Regions from separate parts of the Ruegeria sp. H7 genome, predicted to be linked through region 2. Evidence: riboswitches for the same ligand, from Rfam matches in the RefSeq annotation. Region 2 holds a riboswitch; each other region holds the start of a gene.
What was found. Region 2 has a riboswitch for cobalamin ahead of ACR0AC_RS18615 (energy-coupling factor ABC transporter permease). Riboswitches for the same ligand answer to the same signal wherever they lie in the genome.

Region 1 (4,843 bases), on a different contig from region 2:
CGCACACCCTTTCACATCTCCCGGAACGAATTGGCGGTTGCTGAGCAAAACCGCGGCCACTGGATCCTTTTCAGGCTGTGGAATTTCTCACGGGAACCGAGGGCGTTCGAACTGCGCCCACCTTTGGATGCTCATGTCGCGCTAAGCGCCATGAGCTTCCAGGCGAACTTTCACTAGCCCCCGGTTAGCTGGCGCATTCACGCCGAATTCCCCGTTGGTGCGCGCCAGAATCCACCCACCAACGCCCGGTTCAAACGTCAGGATTCGCGCCCCACCGGGACAACCTCATACCCTGGTTCTTCCGGTTCATCGTCCTGCATTTCAGGTGGAAAGCCGGGCGCGCGGATGTCGAGGCCGGTGGCGTCTTCCAGGCGTTTGATGATGTTGGGCGACAGTTCGCGTTCGCCGTAGCGTGCGATGCCGTCCTCGAAAATCTTGATCATGATCGGGTTGATCTCAAGCGGGACACCCGCGCGGTCGGCGACGTCCTGAAACAGGCCGATATCCTTTTTGACAAGGTCCATGGTAAAGGAAATATCGCGCGAACCGTTCAGGATGACCTGGCTTTCGGTCTCATGCACAAACGACGTACCGGACGAGATTTTGATCGCCTCATAGGTTGTGTTCAGGTCCATCCCGGCGGCTTTGGCGGTCACCAGCGCTTCGGCGCAGGTGATCAGGTTAGCGGTTGCCAGATAGTTGGTCAGAACTTTCAGAACCGAGGCCGAGCCAAGATCGCCCGTATGCAACACCCGACGGCCCATCGTTGTCAGGAAAGGAAGGATTCGCTCAAAGGTATCCCGGTCGCAGCCCGCGAAGATCGAGATATTGCCGGTTGCCGCCCGGTGGCATCCGCCGGAAACCGGGCAATCAACCGCCGCCCCGCCCCGCTCGATGACCATGGCACCCAGCCGCTTGGCCTCGGCCTCGTCGGTGGTGGACATCTCCATCCAGATTTTGCCGGGGCCGACCTCGGGCAACATCTCTTGCATCACCGCGTCCGAGGCGGCAGGCGATGGCAGGCAGGTGATCACCGCGTCGCAATCGCGCATCAGCTGGGCCGGGCTTTCGGCGGCCTGTGCGCCCATTTCGACGAATTCTGCCACCAGGTCTGCATTCAGGTCATGGACCGTCAGGTCGATCCCGTTGCGCAGCAACGAGCCCGAGAGTTTTCCGCCCACATTTCCAAGTCCGATGAACCCAACTTTCATTATTCGCGTCTCCCTGCGTGTTTTCCGGTATGCGACCATGTCGCGGGCACGGCGTCATGCCGCCCAGCGACGCTGGCAGGTCGCTTTTCATCCTAGCCACGCGATGGTGGTCGCATCGCGCTTGACAACCTGCCCGCACGTGCCGCATGTCCCTGTCGTTGGTGTCGGCGACAGCCGATGAAAAGGGAATGCGTCAGCGGGTATCCGTCAAACGCAGCCGCCCCCGCGACCGTGACCGGAGAGGGTGCCCAATGCCACTGGCTGCAAAGCCGGGAAGGCGGGACATCCGACAGAGGAGCCAGACGAACCGGGCCTCTGACATCCGCAAGCCGGGAGACCTGCCAGCACCCGAAGTTGAAACCGGGCGGGGTGTTCCGGTGTCGGGTCCATGTGCATCGCGTGGCCCGCATGAAACCCCGTCCCCCGCGAAGAGGATTTGGGGGGATGAGAGACATGACCGAGACTGCGCCGGTCGAGCTGCTGGTCTGCACCACGTGCCGCCGTGGTCTGCCCATCGAGGATGACGATCAACGCCCCGGCACATTGCTGCACAAAGCGCTGGAACAGGCGGACCTGCCCGAGGGCGTCACGCTGAAAGCCGTCGAATGCCTGTCGAACTGCGATCAGGGCTGTTCCATCGTGCTGCGCGGCGGGCCGGATCGCTGGACCTTTGTCTATGAGAACCTCAATGAGGCCGATCACGTTGACGTCATCGTCGATGGTGCGACCAAGTATCTGGCCACCGAGGACGGCCTGGTCAAATGGCGCGAGCGCCCCGAACATTTCCGCAAGAACTGCGCCTCGCGCATTCCCCCGATTGGAGCCCTGAAATGAGCAACCTCGAAAAACTCCCCGTCACTGTGATCACCGGCTTTCTGGGTTCGGGCAAAACGACGCTGGTCAAGCATCTGATGCAGAACCCACAAGGCAAGCGGCTGGCCGTGGTGGTCAACGAATTTGGCGATGTGGGCGTTGATGGCGACATCCTGAAATCCTGCGCGATCCCGGATTGCCCGGCGGAAAACATCATGGAACTGGCCAATGGCTGCATCTGCTGCACCGTGGCCGATGACTTCATCCCCACCATTGAGGCGCTGATGGCGCTGGAACCGCGCCCGGATCACATCCTGATCGAAACCTCGGGCCTCGCCCTGCCAAAACCGCTGCTAAAGGCGTTCGACTGGCCCGATATCCGGTCGAAAATCACCGTGGACGGCGTGATCGCTCTGGCCGATGCCGAGGCTGTGGCCGCCGGTCGCTTCGCGCCGAATGTCGAGGCGGTGGACGCCCAGCGTCTGGCCGATGACTCGATCGACCACGAAACGCCCCTGTCGGAGGTGTTCGAGGATCAGATCTCCTGCGCCGACATCATCCTGCTGACCAAACCCGATCTGGCCGGTCCCGAAGGTGTGGCGAAAGCCAAAGAGGTCATCGCCGCCGAAGCCCCCCGCCCCCTGCCCGTGGTCGAAGTGGCCGAAGGCGCGGTGGACGTGCGCGTCGTGCTGGGCCTTGAGGCCGCCGCCGAGGATGACATGGACGCGCGCCCGTCACATCACGACGGCCACCACGACCACGAGCATGACGATTTCGAAAGCATCATCGTCGAGCTGCCGGAACAGACCGACCCGGCGGAACTGGTCGCCAAGATCGAACGTCTGGCGAATGAGCTGAACATCCTGCGCGTCAAGGGCTATGCCGCCGTTCAGGGCAAACCCATGCGTCTGCTGGTGCAGGCCGTTGGTGCCCGCGTGCGTCACCAGTATGACCGCCCGTGGGAGCCCGGCGAGGACCGTCGCTCACGTCTGGTCGTGATTGCCGAGCATGACGACATCAAAGAGGCCGCGATCCGCGATATCCTCGTGGGTGTGACCGAGGCTGCCGAGTAAACCATGCACGTCGTCTTCCGCGAAAGCCACGGGTTAGAGGAAACCGAGACCCCGACCGATCTGGGCCAGAGCCCGGCGGATCTGGTGGTGCTGTCGTTCTCGGACAGTGACCTCGGCGCCTTTGCGGCGGGCTGGCATCGCGGTGGCGGCCCCGAGGGGCGGATGCCGACGATGCGGCTGGCGAACCTAACGGCGCTCAAGCACCCTCTGTCGGTCGATACCTATGTGGAACAGACGCTGGAGGGCGCAAAGGGTATACTGATCCGCCTGATCGGCGGTGTGCCCTACTGGTCCTACGGGTTGCAACAGGTTCTGGCACTGGCGCAGGCCAAGGGCATCGCGCTGGCGGTCCTGCCTGCGGACGGGCGCGAGGATACGCGGCTGGATGACTATTCCACCCTGCCCATCTCGACCCTGCGGCGATTGGCGCATCTGTGCGACACCGGCGGAGAGGTCGCGGCGCAGGCCGCCCTGGCGCAAATGGCGCTGGCGGCGGGGCTTTATGCCGGGCCGGTGATGGGGGCCAAGACGTTGCCCGAATGCGGCGCGTGGTGCCCGGATCGCGGCGTGATCCCGGTGGATGCCGCCTTCACGGGCGATGCAAAACGCATCCTTGTGACCTTCTACCGGGCCTATCTGACCTCAGCCGACACCGCTCCTGTCGCGGCTCTGATCCGCAGCCTCCGCGCGCGGGGTTTTGAGGCGGTGGGCCTGTTCGCTCCGTCTCTGAAAGCGCCCGCAGCAGCCGATTGGCTGCGTGAGCAGGTCGTGGCGCTGGCCCCGTCGGCCATCATCAACGCCACCTCATTCTCGGGCAAAGGCGCGTCGGGCACCTCGCCTCTGGACGCCGCCAACGTGCCGGTATTTCAGGTCGCGCTGGCCACCTCGCGCCGCAAGGCATGGGCCGAGGCGGAACGCGGGCTATCCCCCGCCGACCTCGCCATGCATGTGGTACTGCCCGAAGTGGACGGGCGGATTTCAGCGGGCATCGCCTCGTTCAAGGAACCGGGCAAGCGCGACCCGCATCTGGAATATTCCCGTTTCGCCCACCGGGCCGAGCCCGAGCGGATCGAAGCGATCATCGACCGCGTGTCAGGCTGGCTTAACCTGCACGACAAACCCAAAGCCGATCAGACGCCTGCGCTGGTGCTGTCCACCTATCCCGGCAAGGACTGGCAGATGGCCCATGCGGTAGGCCTCGACGCGCTGACCTCGGCCGAGGCGATGCTGTCCGATCTGCAAGGCGCAGGCTATGACACCACCCCTGCCGAGCCGATTGCCGATGCGCTGCCGGATGCCCGGATTTCATGGCCGCTGCAGGACTACCTGACCGCATTGGCCGAATTGCCCGAAACCCTGCGCAGTGATCTGCAATCCGTCTGGGGCAAGCCCGAAGATGACCCGGCCTGTACCGATGGAGCCTTCCATTTCACCGCCGTACGACGCGGCAAGGCTTTAGTGGCGCTGCAACCTGAACGCGGCACGCCCGAGTTGCGCGATGACGATTACCACGACCTCTCGCGCACCCCGCGCCACGGCTATGTGGCGTTTTACCTGTGGCTGCGCCAAGGGCTGGGTGCGGATGCGCTGATCCATATCGGCGCGCATGGCACGCTGGAATGGCTGCCCGGCAAATCCGTCGCCCTGTCCGCCGATTGCTGGCCCGAGGCGCTGATCCGCGATCTGCCGGTCATCTACCCGTTCATTGTCAACGACCCCGGCGAGGCCGCGCAGGCCAAACGCCGG
Region 2 (4,843 bases):
TCCAGCTTTAATCCTACCGGTGCGATTTTATATCGGTTTAAAACAAGTTTACCCAAGAGGGAACATGACAATGAATAACCTGAGCCGCCGCCGCTTGATGCAAGGAGCCGCGGCAATTGCGTGCAGCGCGGCGCTTCCCGCCTTAGCGAAAATCGGTCCCTCAATCCATGTCCTGAAGGATCCGAATTGCGGGTGCTGCGGATCGTGGATCAAAATCATGCGGGCGGAAGGTTTTGAAGTAGGCGTGGAAAACAGTGCTTGGGAGGCCTTGAACGCTTACAAAACTGCCAATGGGATTCCGGAGGGCATGATGTCATGCCACACGGGCCGCGTGGAGGGCTACATGATCGAAGGACACGTCCCGCCCGCTGACATTCGGCGCCTGCTGGGCGAACACCCGGATGCCGTCGGACTGTCGGTTCCGGGAATGCCTTTCGGCTCGCCAGGCATGGGGCCGGAAAGCGAACGCGAAGCTTTTGACGTCTTCCTGATCCGCAAGGATGGAACCACAGAGGTGTTCGCCAGATACCCGGCCGCATGAAGTTCCGATGGCGCTGGCAAGATCCTGAAAAACGCGGCGCTCGCTTCTTCTGCCCGGTTTACGTGACATTCTTCACGGCAAACCAGTTGATCCGTGACTTCACGCCTGCCTTGTCCTACCGGGCAAGTTCCAGCTTACGGTGAAAAAATACCCGCGTCCGCAAAGCCTGATGACCGGCTTTGCGGACAAAACCGACATCCCGGCCGCCGTATCAACCGCAGCATTTGTAGCCCGCCTGAATTGGCGGGCATGGAGCCGATCCGTAGGAACAGTAGACGCAGCAATCGCCGGGAAGTGGCTTCAGGACTTTTCCGCAAGATGTGCATTCGTAGAACCACTGGCACGCGTCTGTTGGCATCGTTTCAGGCCTTGAATGTCCACATTCCGGGCAGATGATCGTGCTGACAAGGTTCGGGCGCTTTTCACTCATGGCGTCACATCAAGGTTATCAGGAAATCATTTATTCGGATTTCGTTGAGCACGATAACCCAAGCGATGGCCGTCAACGCAAAACTGCCTGTCAGCCACCATTTGAGGCGGTCGAGCGAACCACGGCGATACGCGACGATGCCAGAGAGAAACAGCAGGGCCGTCGAACCGCCGAGCACGTAATAACTCGCGGCGGCGATCTTGCCGAATACGGCCAGCCAGCTCCCTCCCAAGCCAAGTAAAATCAAGGCCATCGGCAAGATGCAGCAGGTCGCAACGCCAAGTGCGGTAAACGATCCAATAAAACTCGCGCCAACAAACTTGCTCATGGTCAGCTTTCTCCGGCTTTGACGAACTCGAACGGAAGCCGGTTCGACTTCCTCGATTCTTGCTTCGCGCGGTTTGTGAAATTCGACATCATGACCGACAACATGCATCCTGTAGTAGCTACAGGTTCAAGGGAAAGGTCATCACATGATTGCGATTGGCGAAGCGGCGAGATTGATCGGTCTGTCGGTCGAGACGATCCGCTATTACGAACGGGAAGGCATAGTCGAGAAAGCCGGTCGAACCGCCTCGGGACGCCGCGCATACACGGAACGGGAAATCTCCGAGCTCAGATTCATCAAACGCTGCCGCGATCTTGGCTTTACCATTCAGGATGCATGCGCACTTCGCGAATTGTCCAAAGCGCCCGAGCAAGCTTGTCGTGACGTCGAATACGTTGCAACAAGACATCTCGACAACGTCAGGTCAAAAATCGCCGCCCTCCAACGGTTGGAGCAAGCACTGGCAGAACTTGTGCAGACCTGCACCGAGGGTGCGGCCTCATGCCCCCTGCTAACGGCGTTGCTCAACGAGCCTTTCGTCAAAGATGTCATTAGCGGCCACTAATTGCAGCGCCTGGAAAACCGAAACTGGCTATCTCAGCTTGCGGAGGAGCGGCTTCATTGTCCCGGTATTCCGTAACCCTCAGCGATGACGGCCGATCTCTGTTGTATTATTGTTGAATGAGAGAATTGCGATCAGCTTACCCTCTAATTCGCTCTGTTAGCTATGCCGGGCTGGTGATGGCGTGGATGCTCTGATGCTGTCAACTAAGGAAGAAATACCAAAGAATCTGCAAATTTTTGCCGCTTTACCCCTAGAGGCTAAGAAGCTGTTGCAATTCCCCAAGCACATGAAGGCTTGGAATAAAACACATTGGCCGGGGAAGTTTGGATACTTTAGAGGAACGAGCATGGAGAAGGCAGATATGACAAATCCCACTTTAGTTCAGGGAGTGTTATCGAAAAACCTGCTGGGTTATCTCCCAATGGTCTGTTTTATATGCAGCTTTTTTGTGTCTGCCGCTACATTGCAAGCCTCTGAGCTTCCCTCGATCGGTCTTGACAAAAAGATTGGAGCGCCATCCGGTGCCAAATCACTGTGCAAAGACTACTCGTGGGCGTGCGCGAGCGCTCGTAGCTCTGGTCTGTCCGTGGCAAAAGAAAATCAGATCGTTAAAACGATCAACACGCGCGTCAATCGGAGAATCCGAGCAGTTTCGGATCAAAGCCAATATGGGACAAAAGAATACTGGACACTGCCGACGCAAGGGTCAGGAGATTGCGAAGACTTCGCTTTGCAAAAGAAGTTTGAACTTGTGCAGAATGGTTTGGATCCTACGAAGCTACTAATTGCGACTGTCTTGGACACCAATCGCAATGGCCATGCTGTTCTAGTCTATCGCTCGAGTGAAGGCGATTTGGTTCTGGACAATGTTACCAACAGGATCAAAACGTGGAAGGAAACGAGGTATCTTTTCCTACGAATACAGGACCCGATTCACCCTGATCGTTGGGTACAGGTTTTTAGTGGCTAAAAACAATGTGGCGCGCCCTCGAGACGCGCCACAATAATCTTTGGAGCTGCGACTACCGGTTTTTTCGCGGCAACCCAATTTTAGGACACCGCTTCAAACTTTGGTCAAGCTTTCGCAGCGTTGTACAAACGCGGAGTCACCAGACCTGTACTGTTCAAACCGCGCATCGCCTTGGCTGCCGCAAGCACTGCCAGATCAGCAATCGGCTCAATGACGATTACCAGCATATAAGCACCGCCAAAGGATAGAACCGAAGCCATGGTTTCTGCGCCGAAACCCTGGCCGTAGAAGGCCCAGAACCCAACCCATGCGACTACTCCTCCCTGATACGTCGCACTCAGCGCAAGAGCTTGGCCATATTTGAGGTCAACATATGCTGTGCCGGGAGCGATGATGCGGCTGGCCAGTGCTTGTAGCGCAAATAGCGGCACCAGCAGAGTGGTCAGGTTGATGAAGTACTGCGGAAGATCGAACGGGGCAAAAAAAACACCCTGAATCAGGAGACCAGCTGCCAATCCAAAAGCCGCGGGTGCAGCACCGAGAAGCAGAAACAGCGTCGACCCCAGGATGAAGTGGACTTCAGAGACACCAACCGGGAAATGCGGCAGGACTTCGAAGAAAAGGAAAACCCCAACGGTGGCGAGCACCGAGCGCATAGCAAAAGATGCAGGTCCATTCGCACGCAATGTGGAAAACGTTTCTTTCGCTGCGTAAGTAGCCGCACCTGCGGCGGTAACATAGGAAAGCGCGATTTTGGCACCATTCACGATGCCCGGTTCGATATGCATGTTCTTTCTCCCTACCGCCTCACCCGGCGGCTTGTCAGGTTGAATCGACCGTAAGGCCGACAGGTTCAGTCTGGGCATAGCCCGGCGCTTTACGGCAGGTCTCCTGACTCGCGGGTGCTCGCTCCGCCAACCTTCCCGGTTCCATTACGAACCAGTGGTGTCTTGGCATCGCTCTCCGCTCACAGTTGCGGGGGCAGTTACGGAATTGGCGCCATTGAAAACACCGAACCGTATTCCCTTTTAATCCTTTTGGCTTCCGCCATCAGGAACCGAAAACAATTCACCGCTACAATGGCGGCTTCGTTTCTGTCAAATGTCTTTGCGACCTAGTCCGAAGTAGACTCGACCGATGCAGGATTCACGCAACCGGCGACATGGTCCATTAGGTAAACCAAGCGTTACCTGAAACCTCTTGAAGCTCTAGCTGCTAGAGGCTTTAAGACTCGAATTTGATCGCAAAAATGCGATGCAACCACATTACACTTGTGAACCAGGACGAGACTTATGCTGACACGGCGCCATTTCATTCAATCAACCACAGCGCTATTCTCGGCGTCTGCGGCCAGTCCATTGATCGCCAAAACATGGCCAACCTCGTCGCAAAAGACCTATTGGGACAGCCAGGTCACGCCATTTGACTACGATCCAGCGACCTCAAATCCATGGGGCGTTCATGACCGTTTTTTACCACGACGTGTCGTAGCAAATGATGGTTTGGTTCCCGGTGACATCCATGTCGATGCCGTCGCGCGCTATCTTTACCATATCGAGGAAGGCGGCACAGCAATGCGCTATGGCGTAGCGATCGCGCGTGGGAACCTTTACGAGCCCGGTACCTATGCTATCCGGCGCAAGGTCGAATGGCCACATTGGACGCCAACGGCTTCAATGATCGAGCTCAACCCCGAATACGCGGAATTCCGGGATGGCATGGAACCCGGGCCAAGTAATGCTCTCGGCTCTCGAGCCCTTTATCTATACGTTGGGGATCGAGATACTTATCTCAGAATCCACGGTACACCTCAGCCCAGAAGCATCGGTGGTCGCGCAAGTTCTGGATGTGTTAGAATGATCATGGCCCATATCAATGATCTCTACCCACATGTAAAAATCGGCTCGACCGCATACTTATACTCGGCCGAAGATAGCGTCACAGCCCGCTCATAAATTTTGGGCAGCGCAGGTGGATGTCGCTGCCCTCTTTTTTATCAGGCGTCACGC
Region 3 (4,843 bases), on a different contig from region 2:
TAAAACCGTGTGACCATTTCCAAAGAAGGACCGCGGGATGATCCTGTGTTGTGGCGAAGCCCTGATCGACATGATCGCCGAACCGACCAATTCAGGCGCGCAGGGCTATGTGCCCCATTCCGGCGGCGCAATTTTCAACACGGCCATCGCCCTTGGGCGCTTGGGCGCGCCGGTAGGGATGCTGACCGGCCTGTCCTCGGATATGTTTGGCGCACAATTGGCGGACACGCTGAAGGCAAGCCATGTGGACACCTCGCATGTGATTGTCAGCGACCGCCCGACCACTTTGGCTTTTGTGAAGCTGGTGGATGGGCATGCTTCGTACAATTTTGTTGATGAAAACACGGCCGGGCGGATGTTGCAGCCCGAGAATATGCCACAGCAATTGCTGGCGACCTCGACCCTGTATCTGGGGGGGATCAGCCTGGCTTGTGAACCCTGTGCCGATGCCTATGCCGCGCTGCTCGACCGTCATGGCGGCGACCGCGCGGTGATGCTGGACCCGAATATCCGGCCGGGATTCATCAAGGACCAGACCCGCTATCGCACCCGCCTGAATCGCATGATCGCGCAGGCCGATATCGTCAAGGTTTCGGACGAGGATCTGGATTGGATCATTCCCGGGCCGGAAACCCATGCCGAGAAGGTGCCCTTGTTGCTGAAGGCCGGGCCGTCCGTGGTGATTGTGACACGCGGCAGACAGGGGGCGACAGGCTATCTGGCGGACGGGTCCGAGACCTCGGTGGCGGTCAAACCGGTGCAGGTTATCGATACTGTGGGCGCCGGCGATACGTTCAACGCGGGCGTTTTGGCCGAACTCCACCGCGCCGGGCACCTGAGCAAAGAGGGCCTGCGCGCCTTGACACCTGATAGCCTGCGCGCGGCTTTGTCCCTGGGCGCCGATGTCGCCGCCGTCACCGTATCCCGCGCCGGGGCAAATCCGCCCTGGGCGCATGAGCTTTGATCCCACGAGGGAACCGACATGAAACGATCCGACATCAACGACATCAAGACCGAGGCGCAGGCCTTCATCAAATCCTTCGGCGCGGTCCTGCCGCCCTTCGCCGACTGGTCCCCTGATCAGATGCGCAGCGCAAAGGCCGACACGATCCGCGCCCGAGGGTTGGGCTGGGACATTACCGATTACGGTCAGGGCAAGTTTGATGAGCTGGGCCTGTTCCTGTTCACCCTGCGCAATGGCGACGTGAATGATCTGAACCAGGGTCGCGGTATGCTCTATGCCGAGAAACTGCTGATTTCGCGCGACAAACAATTGTCTCCGATGCACCGCCATATCATCAAGGCCGAGGACATCATCAACCGGGGTGGCGGTGATCTGGTGATGGAGATCTACGCCTCAGACCCCGAAGGCGGCATTGATCGCGACAATCCGGTTGTTGTGCCCAGCGATGGCTGCGACGTGACCATCACGCCCGGCGAATTGCTGCGCTTGAAACCCGGCGAAAGCGTTACCCTGATGCCCGGTATCTGGCATGCCTTCTGGGCCGAGCGTGGCGATTGTCTGATCGGTGAAGTCTCAACCGTCAATGACGACCGCACGGACAATGTGTTCGAGCAACCGATCCCCCGGTTCGCGACCATTGAAGAGGACGCAGCGCCGGAATTTTTGCTGGTTGCGGACTACTAAACACTCAGTCCGCGTCGCCAAAATCTCGGCCAGAACGCTTGACAATTAAATCCGCGACAGACTAGCTGACCAGCGATGGTTCCCGTAGCGATGCCTGCGGGATGAAAATGGGAATACGGTGCGGCCCTGCGGCCAAATCCGTGACTGCCCCCGCAACTGTAAGCGCAGAGCGACGCCAAATCACCACTGGCCTGAACAGGTCGGGAAGGTTGGCCAAGCCACGACCCGCAAGTCAGGAGACCTGCCATCACCTGTGCAACCAACCCGGGGCGGGGCGTCCTGGAAGGAGGATTTGATGGCTCAATTTTTCGCCTGCGGGCGTGGCGTCTTCTTTTCGCGCGGTTTCCGCAGCGGGGACAGCCATGTCATCCCAAGCTGACCACTTCGTCCTGATCTGTTCGACCTGTCAGGGTGAAATCGAAGCCAAGGCAGCCAAGGCCAGTTTGGACGCAACCCTACCACCGGAGTTTGCGACCCGGTTGATTGCCTGCATGGCAGGGTGCGAACGCCCCATGACCGTTGGGCTGCAAGCCGAAGGCAAGGCGCAGTATCTGTTCGGCGATATCCAAAGCCCAGCCGATCTGGACGCGATTGCCGCCTTTGCCCGTCAGTTCCGCGACAGTGACGACGGCTGGACCAGCGCAACCGACCGGCCCCCTGCCCTGCTTTACAAAACTCTGGCGCGTCTGCCGCGCCTTTCGACAGAGGGCGAGATATGAGTTTTCTGGTTGCCAAGGGGCTCGAATACTACGCCCTGAATGGGGATGTGTTGCTACAGGATGTGTCCTTCTCGTTGGATGAGGGGTCGATCCTGGCCATTGCCGGGCCGAACGGAGCGGGGAAAACCACGCTGTTGAACCTGCTTTGCGGCCTCGAACGTCTGGCCCTTGGCGATGTGACGATCAAGGGGCAAAGCCTGCGTCAATTGTCTGCCCCGGAACGGGCGCGCACCATCGCCGTTGTCGGGCAACAGGAACTGCCTGACGGCCGGCTGAAGCTGCGCGACTATGTGGCCCTTGGGCAAATCCCGATTCAGGCCGACCGGTCCGCCGAGGATCATAAGGCCGATCTTGAGCGGGTGCTTGAGATCACCGAACTGGTCCCGCTGGCCGATAAACCGATGCAACGTCTGTCCGGCGGGGAACGTCAGCGGGCGCATATCGCACGGGCTCTGGCGCAAAGGCCATCGCTGCTGTTTCTGGACGAGCCGACAAACCACCTCGACCCCGATGCCAAGGGCCACATGCTGTCGCTGGTGGCCGAACTGGGCGTTACGGTTGTGATGATCGTGCACGATCTGGTCATGATCCCCGAATTCGCCACCCATATCGCTTTGATGAAGGCAACCCGAATGACCGGCTTCGGCCTGATCCCCGAGGTTCTAACACCCGAGCGTGTGCGCGATACGTTTGGCGTTGACTACCTGTGTTTCCAGCACGAAGGGCGCGTGATCCCGGCGCTGGATATCCGAAAACGAAAGCTGTCATCTTAACAGGAGAATTTGATGATGCAGAAATTCTGGTCCGTAGTCCTTGTTTCGGGCCTCGCGAGTGGTGCGGCGGCACATGAAGTGACCGTCGACAATTGCGGAGAACCACTGGTGTTCGACGGCACGCCCGAGCGGATTGTCGTGCACGACATGAACATGACCGACATGGCCTTTGCGCTGGGTTTGCAGGACAAGATTGTCGGCCTGACCGGCATTACCGGCTGGTACAAGACCAGCCCGGATTTCGATGCAAAACGCGGTGACATCCCGGAACTGGCGCCCAAATACCCCACCGTCGAAAATCTGGTCGCGGTCGAGCCGGATATGTTCTTTGCCGGTTGGTATTACGGCATGCAGCCGGGTGGCGAAGTCACCCCCGACACGCTGGAACCCTTTGGCATCAAAACCATGGTCCTGACCGAAAGCTGCGTTCACCTGAACAAGGACCGCCCCGAAGCCAGCATGGACCTTCTGTTCGATGACGTGCTGCGTCTGGGCAAGGTGATGCATGTGGAAGACAAGGCCGAAGCGTTGGTTTCGGGCTGGAAAGACCAGCTGGCGGCCATCGAGGCGAAGACCGCCGATCTGGCGAAGCCCCGCGTCTTCCTGCTGGACGGTCCCGCCGATGCGCCCTTTACCGCCGGTAAATTCGCCATTCCCGACGCCATGATCGAGGCCGCGGGCGGCGTCAGCGTCACCCATGACATGGACACCAGCTGGGGCCGTACCTCGTGGGAGGCTGTGGCCGCCGCAAACCCCGAATTTCTGGTCCTACTGGACTATCAGACCGGAAACGGTGCCGAAGACACGTTCAAGTTCCTGCAAGAGCATCCGGCCATGTCCCTGACCGACGCCGTCAAGAACGAACGCTGGATCGGTCTGCGCTATGAAGAGCTGACCCCGGGACCGGCAAATATAGACGCCATCGAAAAGATGGTTTCGGCCATGCACCCGGAGCTCAACTAACATGGCTCAAACGGGCCGCGCGGTCCTGCTGGGGGCGGTCATTCTGACCGCCCTTTTGCTGCTGTCTGTTGTCTATGGCACGACACCTATTCCTTTCGCAGACATAGGTACAGCGATCATGCTGGGCACCGGCTTGACCGAAGGCGAGATGTCGCCCCTGCACCGGATCGTGTTCGACCTGCGCCTGCCCCGCGCCTTGTTTGCGGCTGTCATCGGTGCCGGATTGGGCGTGGTCGGCGTGGTGCTGCAAACGACCACGCGCAACGATCTGGCCGATCCGTTTCTGTTTGGCCTGTCCTCGGGCGCAGCCGCCGGGGCGGTTCTGGTCATCACGGTGACCGGCGACGTTCTTGGCATCTGGACCCTGCCGCTTGCCGCCTTCTGTGGCGGTCTGATCGCGTCCGGCATCGTTCTGGCGCTGGTTCAGGGCCTGCGCACAAGCGCGCCGGAAAAGCTGATCCTTGCGGGGCTTGCGGTCTCGTTCCTGTTTTCTGCCATCACCAACTATCTGATTTTTTCCGGCGACAGTCGTGCCGCGCATTCGGTGATCTTCTGGATGCTGGGCGGTCTTGGCCTCGCGCGGTGGGAGACCTTTCCCCTTGTCCTGATCGGGCTTGCGATGATCCTGGGCTATTCACTCTACCGCAGCCGCTGGCTGGACGCGCTGCTGACCGGGGATTTCACTGCTGCTACGCTGGGTATCCCGGTTCAGGGCCTGAGGTTTCGGATGTTCTTTGTTG

Region 1: another riboswitch for cobalamin. It lies ahead of ACR0AC_RS05310 (DUF1636 domain-containing protein); the one in region 2 lies ahead of ACR0AC_RS18615 (energy-coupling factor ABC transporter permease).
Region 3: another riboswitch for cobalamin. It lies ahead of ACR0AC_RS12785 (DUF1636 family protein); the one in region 2 lies ahead of ACR0AC_RS18615 (energy-coupling factor ABC transporter permease).

Annotation. Positions count from the first base shown of each region.
Region 1 is NZ_JBQFNZ010000002.1:65,123-69,965, reverse strand. Features, by position in the region: gene ACR0AC_RS05320 (protein NO VEIN domain-containing protein) at 1-177, shown strand, start outside; gene ACR0AC_RS05315 (NAD(P)-dependent oxidoreductase) at 258-1,250, opposite strand; cobalamin riboswitch at 1,354-1,571, shown strand; gene ACR0AC_RS05310 (DUF1636 domain-containing protein) at 1,665-2,045, shown strand; gene cobW (cobalamin biosynthesis protein CobW) at 2,042-3,097, shown strand; gene cobN (cobaltochelatase subunit CobN) at 3,101-4,843, shown strand, end outside.
Region 2 is NZ_JBQFNZ010000010.1:71,327-76,169, reverse strand. Features, by position in the region: gene ACR0AC_RS18640 (DUF411 domain-containing protein) at 65-541, shown strand; gene ACR0AC_RS18635 (GDCCVxC domain-containing (seleno)protein) at 753-971, opposite strand; gene ACR0AC_RS18630 (hypothetical protein) at 976-1,299, opposite strand; gene ACR0AC_RS18625 (MerR family transcriptional regulator) at 1,445-1,864, shown strand; gene ACR0AC_RS18620 (transglutaminase-like cysteine peptidase) at 2,046-2,834, shown strand; gene ACR0AC_RS18615 (energy-coupling factor ABC transporter permease) at 2,939-3,622, opposite strand; cobalamin riboswitch at 3,699-3,911, opposite strand; gene ACR0AC_RS18610 (L,D-transpeptidase) at 4,127-4,789, shown strand; gene ACR0AC_RS18605 (hypothetical protein) at 4,831-4,843, opposite strand, start outside.
Region 3 is NZ_JBQFNZ010000005.1:163,609-168,451, reverse strand. Features, by position in the region: gene ACR0AC_RS12800 (glucokinase) at 1-3, shown strand, start outside; gene ACR0AC_RS12795 (carbohydrate kinase family protein) at 38-964, shown strand; gene ACR0AC_RS12790 (D-lyxose/D-mannose family sugar isomerase) at 983-1,648, shown strand; cobalamin riboswitch at 1,708-1,911, shown strand; gene ACR0AC_RS12785 (DUF1636 family protein) at 2,011-2,367, shown strand; gene ACR0AC_RS12780 (ABC transporter ATP-binding protein) at 2,364-3,140, shown strand; gene ACR0AC_RS12775 (ABC transporter substrate-binding protein) at 3,153-4,103, shown strand; gene ACR0AC_RS12770 (FecCD family ABC transporter permease) at 4,105-4,843, shown strand, end outside.